Regions from separate parts of the Thiomonas intermedia genome, predicted to be linked through region 2. Evidence: predicted binding sites of a transcription regulator. Region 2 holds the regulator's gene; each other region holds the start of a gene.
The links. Region 2 encodes LexA, which represses DNA repair genes until DNA is damaged. Its sites were predicted from a motif close to ACTGTATNNNNATACAGT; they were not measured.
Positions count from the first base shown of each region.

Region 1: the regulator LexA is predicted to act here: its motif matches at 1,965-1,982, upstream of recA (recombinase RecA).
Region 3: the regulator LexA is predicted to act here: its motif matches at 2,120-2,137, upstream of BVH73_RS04925 (Y-family DNA polymerase).

Region 1 covers NZ_CP020046.1:858,623-861,899, reverse strand. Annotated here, with positions in the region: gene BVH73_RS04010 (SGNH/GDSL hydrolase family protein) at 1-1,120, shown strand, start outside; gene BVH73_RS04005 (OmpW/AlkL family protein) at 1,156-1,887, shown strand; gene recA (recombinase RecA) at 2,037-3,098, shown strand; gene recX (recombination regulator RecX) at 3,196-3,277, shown strand, end outside.
Region 2 covers NZ_CP020046.1:53,570-56,846, forward strand. Annotated here, with positions in the region: gene BVH73_RS00265 (asparaginase) at 1-898, opposite strand, end outside; gene lexA (transcriptional repressor LexA) at 1,069-1,767, shown strand; gene BVH73_RS00275 (DedA family protein) at 1,782-2,426, opposite strand; gene mutL (DNA mismatch repair endonuclease MutL) at 2,644-3,277, shown strand, end outside.
Region 3 covers NZ_CP020046.1:1,053,880-1,057,156, forward strand. Annotated here, with positions in the region: gene BVH73_RS04915 (cation:proton antiporter domain-containing protein) at 1-42, shown strand, start outside; gene BVH73_RS04920 (histidine phosphatase family protein) at 79-756, opposite strand; gene BVH73_RS04925 (Y-family DNA polymerase) at 841-2,088, opposite strand; gene BVH73_RS04935 (Na/Pi cotransporter family protein) at 2,709-3,277, shown strand, end outside.

The DNA of each region.
Region 1 (3,277 bases), 810 kb from region 2:
AACCTATACCTTGGCGGCATACAGCACTTACGCCAATCCAGCCTCGCCCTTATACAACTCTAGTATTCCGGCTTGGGCCCCTCCCGCCGCCTATGCCGGGGGCGGCCAATTCACCGTCAATGGTCTTGCAACTGGGAATTGGGTGAGTGACCTCGCAACTTCACTTGGGTTGCCAATCACGCCCAATGTGATCGGCTATGCAGGCCAGTATTTCAATCCGCAGAATCCGACGACACCCAGTACTACGCCTATTTACTGCCCCTTTACGGTGCAGGCAAACTGCTATGGATTTGCGCAAGGCGGATCAATGATCAGTACGGCGGCGGGGATCGGAAACAGTACTGGAGCGCTGACATATCCCTTAACTCAGCAGGTGCAAAATTATCTGACTCAATTTGGGGCCTTCAACAGCAATCAGCTGATCACCGTGCTTGCGGGCAACAATGATATTTTCACGGCGCTCTCGAATGTGAGCACGCAGGTCACGGCAGCGGTGACTCAAGCGGCCACACAAGCAGCGCAGGCGGGGACACCCCTGACTGCTGATCAACTGGCTACAGTGAAATCGCAGGCGACCTCGCAAGCCGCTGCAGTTGCTCAGGCCACGGTTGCCGCTGCAGCCGACCAGCTTGCGGGGCAGGTTCAATTGATGCTGAAGAACAATGCCAAGTACGTTCTTGTTTACACCTTGCCCGATTCGTCGTTAACACCATTTGGTCAGTCACTCTCTGGCGGCACCACATGTGACAACACCGACATCCACACACCTTGTTATTTGCTGTCTAACTTGGTCCAGGTTTTTAATCAACGTCTGTTGAACGATCTTCAAGGGCAGCCTGTAAAAATGATGGATGGCTTCGCATTGCTGAACAAAGAGATTGCCAGTCCTGCGCAATTTGGTTTGACGAATGTCGCCGCGCCGGTCTGCGACATTAACGGACCAGTGCTTTCCCAACTGGGCAATTCATCGCTCTTCTGCAATACCACCACCCTGGTGAGCGGGCTTGATCCGAATACATCCCTTTTTGCGGATGCCGTCCATCCCACACCTGCCGGCTATCAAATCATTGCGAAAAATACGATGGATGCGATGACCAGTTTTGGCTGGATTTCACAGTGAACCCGCAGCACTCATAAAACTTCTGAGGAGAACTCATGATGCGTCAATCGCGATTCAATGTTCTGCGCGGTGCTTTGATGGCTGCGGGCTTGGTGGCGGGGGCGGTGTTTGCCCCGGCAGCCATGGCGGACGACACCGGGCCGCAAAACACGGTGTTCGTGGGCCTGGCTTATCTGCAGAATCACTCCAAATCGGCCAATCTGAGCGGGTACAACACGCCGCCCAATCTGAATCTGGATGTGGGGGATGCTTCCACGCTGGGGCTGGTATATGTGCGCAATCTGCCCGGACCCTTCAGCTTCGAGCTGGTGTTGGGCTATCCGCCGCGTGTGCGTACCGATGCCGCCGGGTCGGGATGGGGGGCGTTGCGGGGAGCCGGCGTGACGGATGTGGATGTCTACTCTCCAACGGCCTTCATCAACTACCACTTCTTCGGTGATCACGCCAAGTGGGATCCGTTTGTCGGTGTCGGTCTGAACTACACCAAGTTCACCAATACCAAGGCGCTGCCGCCGTTGACCGGCCTGCAAGGGCCGACGCAGATCAGTCTCTCGGATTCTTGGGGGGCTGCCGCGCACGTCGGCCTGATCTACCGCTTCAATTCGAAGTGGTCGGTCGTCGGCACGGTGGCCATGGCAGACGTGCAGAGCGATCTGACCTCCACGTCCTATTCGCCCGTCAATCCTTCGGTCATCACCTCGCAGGCAAAGACGCGCATCAATTTCCATCCCATCATCTACACCTTGGCGGTGGGCTATAGTTTTTGAACCGCTGCGCCAGTTGGGCGTTGTGAAGAAAAGGGGGCTTCGGCTCCCTTTTTTTGGGGCGCGAATCAAAAAGTCGATCTGTCTTTATATACAGTTGTGCTACATTGCGCAGCAGTGCCGTTTGGACGGGAAGACATGAGGAACATGCCATGGAACAGGGGAAGTCTGCAGTGAATCCAGAAAAAGCCAAGGCGCTAGCCGCCGCGTTGTCGCAAATCGAAAAGCAGTTCGGCAAGGGCACCATCATGCGCATGGCCGACGGCGAGGCGCAGCATGACATTCAGGTGGTGTCCACGGGCTCCCTGGGGCTGGACATTGCGCTGGGCGTGGGCGGCTTGCCGCGCGGCCGCGTGGTCGAAATCTACGGGCCCGAGTCTTCGGGCAAGACCACCCTCACGCTGCAGGTCATCGCCGAAATGCAGAAGATCGGCGGCACCTGCGCCTTCATCGATGCCGAGCATGCGCTTGATGTGCAATATGCCTCGAAGCTCGGAGTGCAACTGCCCGATCTGCTGATTTCCCAGCCCGACACGGGCGAGCAGGCGCTGGAAATCGTCGATGCGCTGGTGCGCTCCGGTTCGGTGGACATGATCGTGATCGATTCGGTGGCCGCGCTCACGCCCAAGGCCGAGATCGAGGGCGAGATGGGCGATTCGCTGCCAGGTCTGCAGGCACGTCTGATGAGCCAGGCGCTGCGCAAACTCACGGCCAATATCAAGCGCACCAACTGCCTGGTCATTTTTATCAATCAGATCCGCATGAAGATCGGCGTGATGTTCGGCAACCCCGAAACGACGACCGGCGGTAACGCCCTCAAGTTCTACTCGTCGGTGCGTCTGGACATCCGCCGCATCGGGGCCATCAAGAAGGGCGAAGACGTCATCGGCTCCGAAACACGGGTCAAGGTCGTGAAGAACAAGGTGGCGCCGCCGTTCAAACAGGCGGAGTTCGACATTCTGTATGGCGAAGGCGTGTCGCGCGAGGGCGAGATCGTCGACTTGGGCGTACTGGCCAAACTGGTCGAAAAATCGGGCTCCTGGTATGCCTACAACGGCGAGAAAATCGGCCAGGGCAAGGACAATGCTCGGGAGTTCCTCAAAGCCAATCCGGATGTCGCTCGCGAGATCGAGAACAAGATTCGCGTCAGTCTGGGCGTGCCTGAAGCCAATGCGCTGATGAACGCGGACATGACCGAGGAAGATCAGGACTGAGTGCGGCTCGCGTGGGCGTCGTTGATGCAAGCTCCGATCGGCTGCAGCCGAGGCGAAGCCGCCGCAGCTTCATCGGTCTAGTCTGCGCCGTCGTGCCATGACGCCGCCTCGCGCCCAACCCTCCCTGCGTGCGCGTGCCGTGCGCTACCTGTCGCAGCGCGAACACAGCCCGCTGGAAC
Region 2 (3,277 bases):
CGCTGAGACCGTCGTCATCGCCCCCCCTCAGGGGGCCAACGCGGGAAGCCACCTTCACGCTCACGCCCTGTGCGGCGGCTGCCTCCAGCGCCGCTTCAAGTTCGCGGCTGACCGTGCCCCCACCGGTACCGGCCACAACCAGCCCTCGCAAGCGCGGGTGCAGACAAGGGCTCTCGACAAGACAACGCACGACAGCGCCATCGGTACCCGCGACATTGGACAGCAGCTCCACGCGAGGCCAGGCCTCAGCGGCCGGCAGCGCAAAGGGCGCGCCTGACTCCGGCGGAGTCCTGCGCCAGAGCCGCAGGTGCTCACCTTCGATCTCGCCGAGGGGCCCGCGTTCGCCAGAAGAGAAAGCCTCAACCGCATGGGTGTTGATCTTGGCGACATCGCGGGCAGCGTGCACCACGCCGTGAAGCACGCATACCACCCCTATGCCGCGAGCTTCTGGGTGGGTCGCCACGCGGACCGCATCCAGCAGATTCTGCGGGCCATCCGCGTTCAGCGCCGTCGCCGGTCGCATCGCCGCCGTCAGGACCACCGGCTTGTCCAGCGGCAGTACCAGACTCAGGAAATAGGCCGTTTCTTCCAGCGTGTCGGTGCCGTGGGTGATGACGCAGGCCTGAATGGATGGCTGCGCCAGCCAGTGCATCACCCGCCCGGCAAGGCGGGTCCAGACCGCAAAGGTCATGTCCTTGCTGTCGACGTTGGCGACCTGTTCGGTCTGGATCTGCGCCAGGCTGCCCAGTGTCGGCACCTCTTTCAGCAAGTCCTCGACCCCCAGGACGCCTGCGGTATAGCCGGGAAGACTGGGATCGCCCGTGGCGGTACCCGCAATGGTGCCGCCCGTGCCCAGCACGACGATCTGGGGCAAAGGCCGGAGAGAGGATGGAGCCATCATGTGGGAAGTGCTTTGCAGGGAAGCTGTTTTGATTTACAGTGCTGTGAAAATCATCAACCTGGAAGCCCTATCAGGCCTTCCAGGTTGGCGCGTGGTGAGATGCCTTCAAGCTACAAAAGGTATCTGATTGCGCTGCCGAACCATTGTGCTACCGCCGGAGCCTACGCATGCGTTCTCTCGTTTCCAAGCTCACCCCGCGCCAACAGGAGATTCTCGACCTCATCACCGCCTCCGTGCGCGAACTCGGTTACCCCCCCACACGGGCCGAGATCGCGGCCCGGCTCGGTTTTCGCTCGGCCAACGCCGCCGAAGATCATTTGCAGGCGCTTGCGCGCAAAGGCGTGATCGAGTTGACACCCGGCGCCTCGCGCGGTATCCGCATCACCGAGCCGCCACGCGAACGCGCCTCCGCAGTCGGCAGGGGCTCAACCGTGTCGAGCTTGCGCCAAGGGCTGCAACTCGCCTTGCCAGGTGCCGAACAGCTCTGTCTGCCGCTGGTCGGCCGCGTTGCTGCGGGGCATCCCATCCTGGCTCAAGAGCACATCGAACAGACGCTGAACCTCGATCCCGCCACCTTTGCGGTTCGTCCCGATTACCTGCTCAAGGTGCGTGGCATGAGCATGCGCGATGCCGGCATTCTCGATGGCGACATGCTGGCGGTCAAAAGCAGCCTGACGGCCCAGAGCGGGCAGATCGTGGTCGCCCGTATCGGTGATGAAGTCACGGTCAAGCGCCTGAAGACCCATGCCGATCACCTCGAACTCCTGCCGGCCAATCCTGACTTCGCAGCCATCCGGGTCGACGCGAATCAGCCCTTCGCCATCGAAGGGCTGGCCGTGGGCCTGCTTCGGGGCGCCTTGCAGTAAGTCGTGGGCAACGCTCAAACCGCTGCCGACTGCTGACGCGACTTCCACCACCCCCACACCGCTGGCAACAGCGAAAGCACGATGATGCCGACCGTCATCATGCCCAGATTCTGTTTGATCCACGGAATGTTGCCAAACAGATAGCCGGCCATGACCAGCAGCCCCACCCAAAGGGTCGCCCCCAGAACGTTGTAAGCCAGAAACTTGCCGTAGGACATCTCGGCCACGCCCGCGACAAACGGGGCGAAGGTGCGGATGAAGGGCATGAACCTCGCCGCGACAATGGTGATGCCGCCGTACTTCTCGTAGAAAGCGTGCGCCTTGTCGAACGCCCGGCGGTTGAACCACCGTGAATCCGACCAGGTAAAAACCTTGTGGCCGATGGCCTTGCCGATCTGGTAGTTCAGGCTGTCTCCCAGCACGGCGCCTACCCAGAGTACGGCGATCACGCCCGGCAGGCTCAGCGCCCCCGTGGCGGCAAAAGCACCCACCACGAACAGCATGGAATCGCCCGGCAGGAAGGGCATGATGACCAGCCCCGTTTCGACAAAGATGATGCCGAAGAGCAGCCCGTAGACCCAGGGGCCATACGCCGCAATGAACTGGGCCAGATGCACATCGAAGTGCAGGATAAGATCGACGACAGAGTGGAGTTCCATGCGGTTTGCAGGAGAAAGGGGACGAACAGGCCCAAGTGCGGTTGACGCTGCAATATCTTGCGACCAGATCCCGAAAGGGAGCCCTGCCCCGCGCTCGGCGGAGGCAGCCTGAAAAGTATACTGAGCGCTGATGTCCCCGCTTTTCCGCTGCAGCGCGAAAGGCTCCAAGGCCGCACAAACTGGCTTGCGGCGCCCGTGCACTCCCGCCACTCCCACCTTGTTGCAACCCCAACGCCCGATTCGTCCCCTCCCGGACGTGCTCATCAGTCAGATAGCTGCCGGCGAAGTCATCGAGCGCCCGGCCTCGGCCCTGCGCGAACTGCTCGACAATGCCATTGACTCTGGCGCCCGCGCCATCACGGTACGCCTCGAACAGGGCGGCATGGGCTGCGTGCAGGTCGAAGATGACGGTTGCGGCATTCCTGCCGAAGAGCTGCCCCTGGCCCTGCTGCGCCACGCCACCAGCAAGATCGCCGACCTTGGGGAGCTGCAGCATGCGGCCCATCTCGGCTTCCGGGGCGAAGCACTCGCAGCGATGGCGGCCGTGGCTGAACTCGAGATCATCAGCCGCCGCGCCGGTGGCGATGGTGCCCGCCTTCAGGCCAGCGCAGGCCAGGTCGGGCAGGTGCAGCCCACCGCCGCGCAGCCGGGAACGCGCGTGAGCCTGCGGCAGTTGTTCTTCAACCTGCCCGCACGACGGAAGTTTCTCAAATCGCCGCAGACGGAATACGCCTGGTGCGCCGATGTCTTCAAGCGCGCCGCCATCGCCCATCCGAACCTTGCTCTGCGGCTCTGGCATGACGGGCAACTCAAACTGCAGTTCGACCGCGACCCCTCGCCCCACGGCCTGG
Region 3 (3,277 bases), 1.0 Mb from region 2:
GGCACTGCCGCATCCAAGGCTGTACCGGACGCGGCACCGTAGCCACCGTTGGGGTTCACCCCCGCTCCCGCGAGACGCTCAACGCTCCGTCGTCGGGCGCCACCATTTCGAGATGCGTTCGGAAATCTCGCGGTCGGGGAACGATTGGTAATGCGAGATGTCGTTGAACAGCTTGAGACGCGGGCGGACCTCGTTCATGAAATCGAGAATGTTCAGCGCCGCGGGGCTTTGATCGAGGCGCTCGCGGTAGCCGCGCGCATCCAGGCCCAGGAGGCTGCTGACGAGCAGGCGATTGGTGCCCTTGTGCGAGACGACCAGCACGGTCTGATGCCGGTGCCGCTCGATGATCTCGCGCAGAAAGGGCAGCGCCCGATGGATGACGCTCAGGCCCGACTCCCCGCCTTCGGGCGCCACCAGCAGGGGGTCTTCCTCCCACAGGCCGTAGGCCTGCGGGAAGCGGTCGATGACTTCATCGCGGGTCAGGCCTTCCCAGTTGCCGTAGTCGATCTCGCGCAGCGCGGCGGCGGTCTGAACCGGCAGACCATGCGGGGCGGCCACGAGCTGCGCGGTTTCCATGGTGCGGGCCATCGGGCTGGCGTAGGCCGCGGCGATGGGCACGCCCGACAGCCGCATGCCCAGGCTGGCGGCCTGCTCGCGCCCTTCGTCGGACAGGGGCTCATCGTTCGATCCGGCAAAGCGATCTTCCAGCGTCAGGCGGGTCTCGCCATGACGGACGAGCAGGATGCGTGTGGGCATCGGGGTCTCCCAGAGAGGTTGTGGGTGGAGGATATGGTGTCGCATCATTTTCGCCGCAGCCGTGGGGCTCTGCACTCACCCTTTTCATCCCTCCGTCTCCAGATCGGGGATGTGGTTGAACGCGATGCGCATGGGGGCTTCCGCTCGGCCCTGGTGGCCGCTGCCGCAATAGACGGTGTGGCGGCCGTAGCGCACGTTGAGGGCATCGACCGCACTCCACAGCGCGGCCTGCTCCGCCCCGGTGCCGGGCACGTCGTCGGCAAACAGGCTGGCGCTGGTCTGGCCGGGCTGGCGCAGATCGTGCAGCAGCATGGCAACCTTCATGGGCGCCCAGCCCGCAGGCACCATGCCGGGCCACAGCCCGCGCAGGGTGTGCAGCAGGGCGCGGGTGTCGGCCGTGGCGGCGAAGCGGGCGCCGTGCTCGGGCCGCAGGCGCTCGCCGTGGCGGCGGGTGAGCTTGAGCATCACGGTCATGGCACCCGCCAGCAGGTGTTCGCGGCGCAGACGCATGGCGGCTTTCTGCGTCAGGCGGTCGAGCACGGCCAGCGCGCCGTCCGCGCTGCGCATCTCGGGCGCGAGCACATGGGAATGGCCGAGCGAGCGCCGCGGATTCGCAGCCTGCACGCCCGACGCCAGCCCGTGCAGGCGATCGAAGAAGGCCTCGCCCGCCATGCCGCCCCACACCACGCGCAGTTGCTCGCGGCGCGCCTGCCAGAGCTGCTCCACGCTGTGGATGCCCTGCGCCTGCAGCCGCGCAAACATGCGCACGTTGATGCCGGTGAGATCGGTGAGCTGCATGCGCAACAGCGGGCCAGGCAGGTCGCCCGCGTCGATCACCACCAGACCGTCGGGCTTTTGCAGATTGGAGGCCTGCTTGGCCAGAAACACATTGGGCGCGATGCCCACCGACACCCGCATGCACTCGCCCAGCGCCTCGCGCAGCGCGGCCTTGAGACGCAGCGCCAGTTGCGTGGCCCGCTCGCGGCTGCTCCAGCCCATGGGCAGGCTGCAGGCCATCTCGTCGATGGACAACACGTTTTCGACCGGGGCAATGGTGTCCACCACGGCCACGGCGCGATGGTGGATCTGCACATACTCGGCATGCCGCGCCACCACGAACACGATGTTCGGGCAAAGCCTGCGCGCTTCGGCCACCTGCGTGCCCGTCTTCACGCCGAAGGCCTTGGCCTCGTAGCTGGCGGCGATGCAGCAGGTGGTGTCGGCCATCATGGGCACCACGCCCACGGGACGCCCTCGCAACTCAGGGCAGAGCTGCTGCTCGACCGAGGCGAAGTAGGAGTTGAAATCGACCAGCAGGCAGCGCAGCGTCATGGCATGTCGTGCCGATGAGGCACGCCCTAATACTGTTTTTATGTTCAGTATTTCACAACGGCGCCGACGGCGCAATGCGGGACACACCAGGGCCTGTTATGGCGACGCTGAACAAATTTTCGTGAAGGCGCGCGCCTGGCCGCGGGAGGGGATGCAAGGCGCAAACCACGGCCCTGGCCCAAGCGATTGATCTGGTCTGGAGAAGGATGAACGGGCATGGGCTCCGCCATGCAGGCGTCTCCCCCTCCCAACCTCCCCCACGCTGTGGGGGAGGAGAAGACTGCGCTGCGCGCAATCTGCGTAAGCCCTCCCAACCTCCCCCACGCTGTGGGGGAGGAGAAGACAGCGCTGCGCGCGATCTGCGTAAGCCCTCCCAACCTCCCCCACGCTGTGGGGGAGGAGAAAACGGCGCTACGCGCGATCTGCGTAAGCCCTCCCAACCTCCTCCCCCTGTGAGGGAAGCGTGTTGGCTCCCTCTCCACTTGTGGGGAGGGTTGGGGTGGGGTGCCGTTTCAAACGTCAACGTGCCGGATCAACAAGTGCGCGGCCGCGCACCCTCGGCGGCATGGGCGTATATTCGCCGGTTTGGTCCATACCGCACGGCCAGTGCGCACAACACCATGGCGATTTCCATTCTGCTCGACCTGATCGGCGGCGTCTCGCTGCTGCTTTGGGGTCTGCACATGGTGCAAAGCGGCATCCTGCGCGCTTTCGGCCCCCGGTTGAAGGCCTGGCTGGGCCGCCTGCTGAAGACCCGGCTGCACGCGCTCGCCGCCGGTGTCGGCGTGACCGCACTCCTGCAGAGCAGCACGGCAACCGGGCTGATGCTGTCGTCCTTCGCCGCGGCGGGCATGATCGACCTGGTTCCGGCGATGGCGGTGATGCTGGGCGCGAACATCGGCACCACGCTGATCGTGCAGTTGCTGTCGTTCGACACCTCGGCGGTCGCGCCCGCCCTGCTCTTCACCGGGCTGGTCGCGTTCAAGCGCGGTGGCCGCACCGTGACCCGCGATCTGGGCCGCGTGGCCATCGGCCTCGGGCTGATGCTGCTGTCGCTGCATCTGCTGCTCACCGACCTGGCCCCCGCGGAGCATGCCCCCCTGGTCGGCCAGATGCTGCAGGCGCTGACCGATCAGCCCCTGCTCACGCTGCTGCTCGGCGCCGTGCTCACCTGGGCCGCGCACTCCAG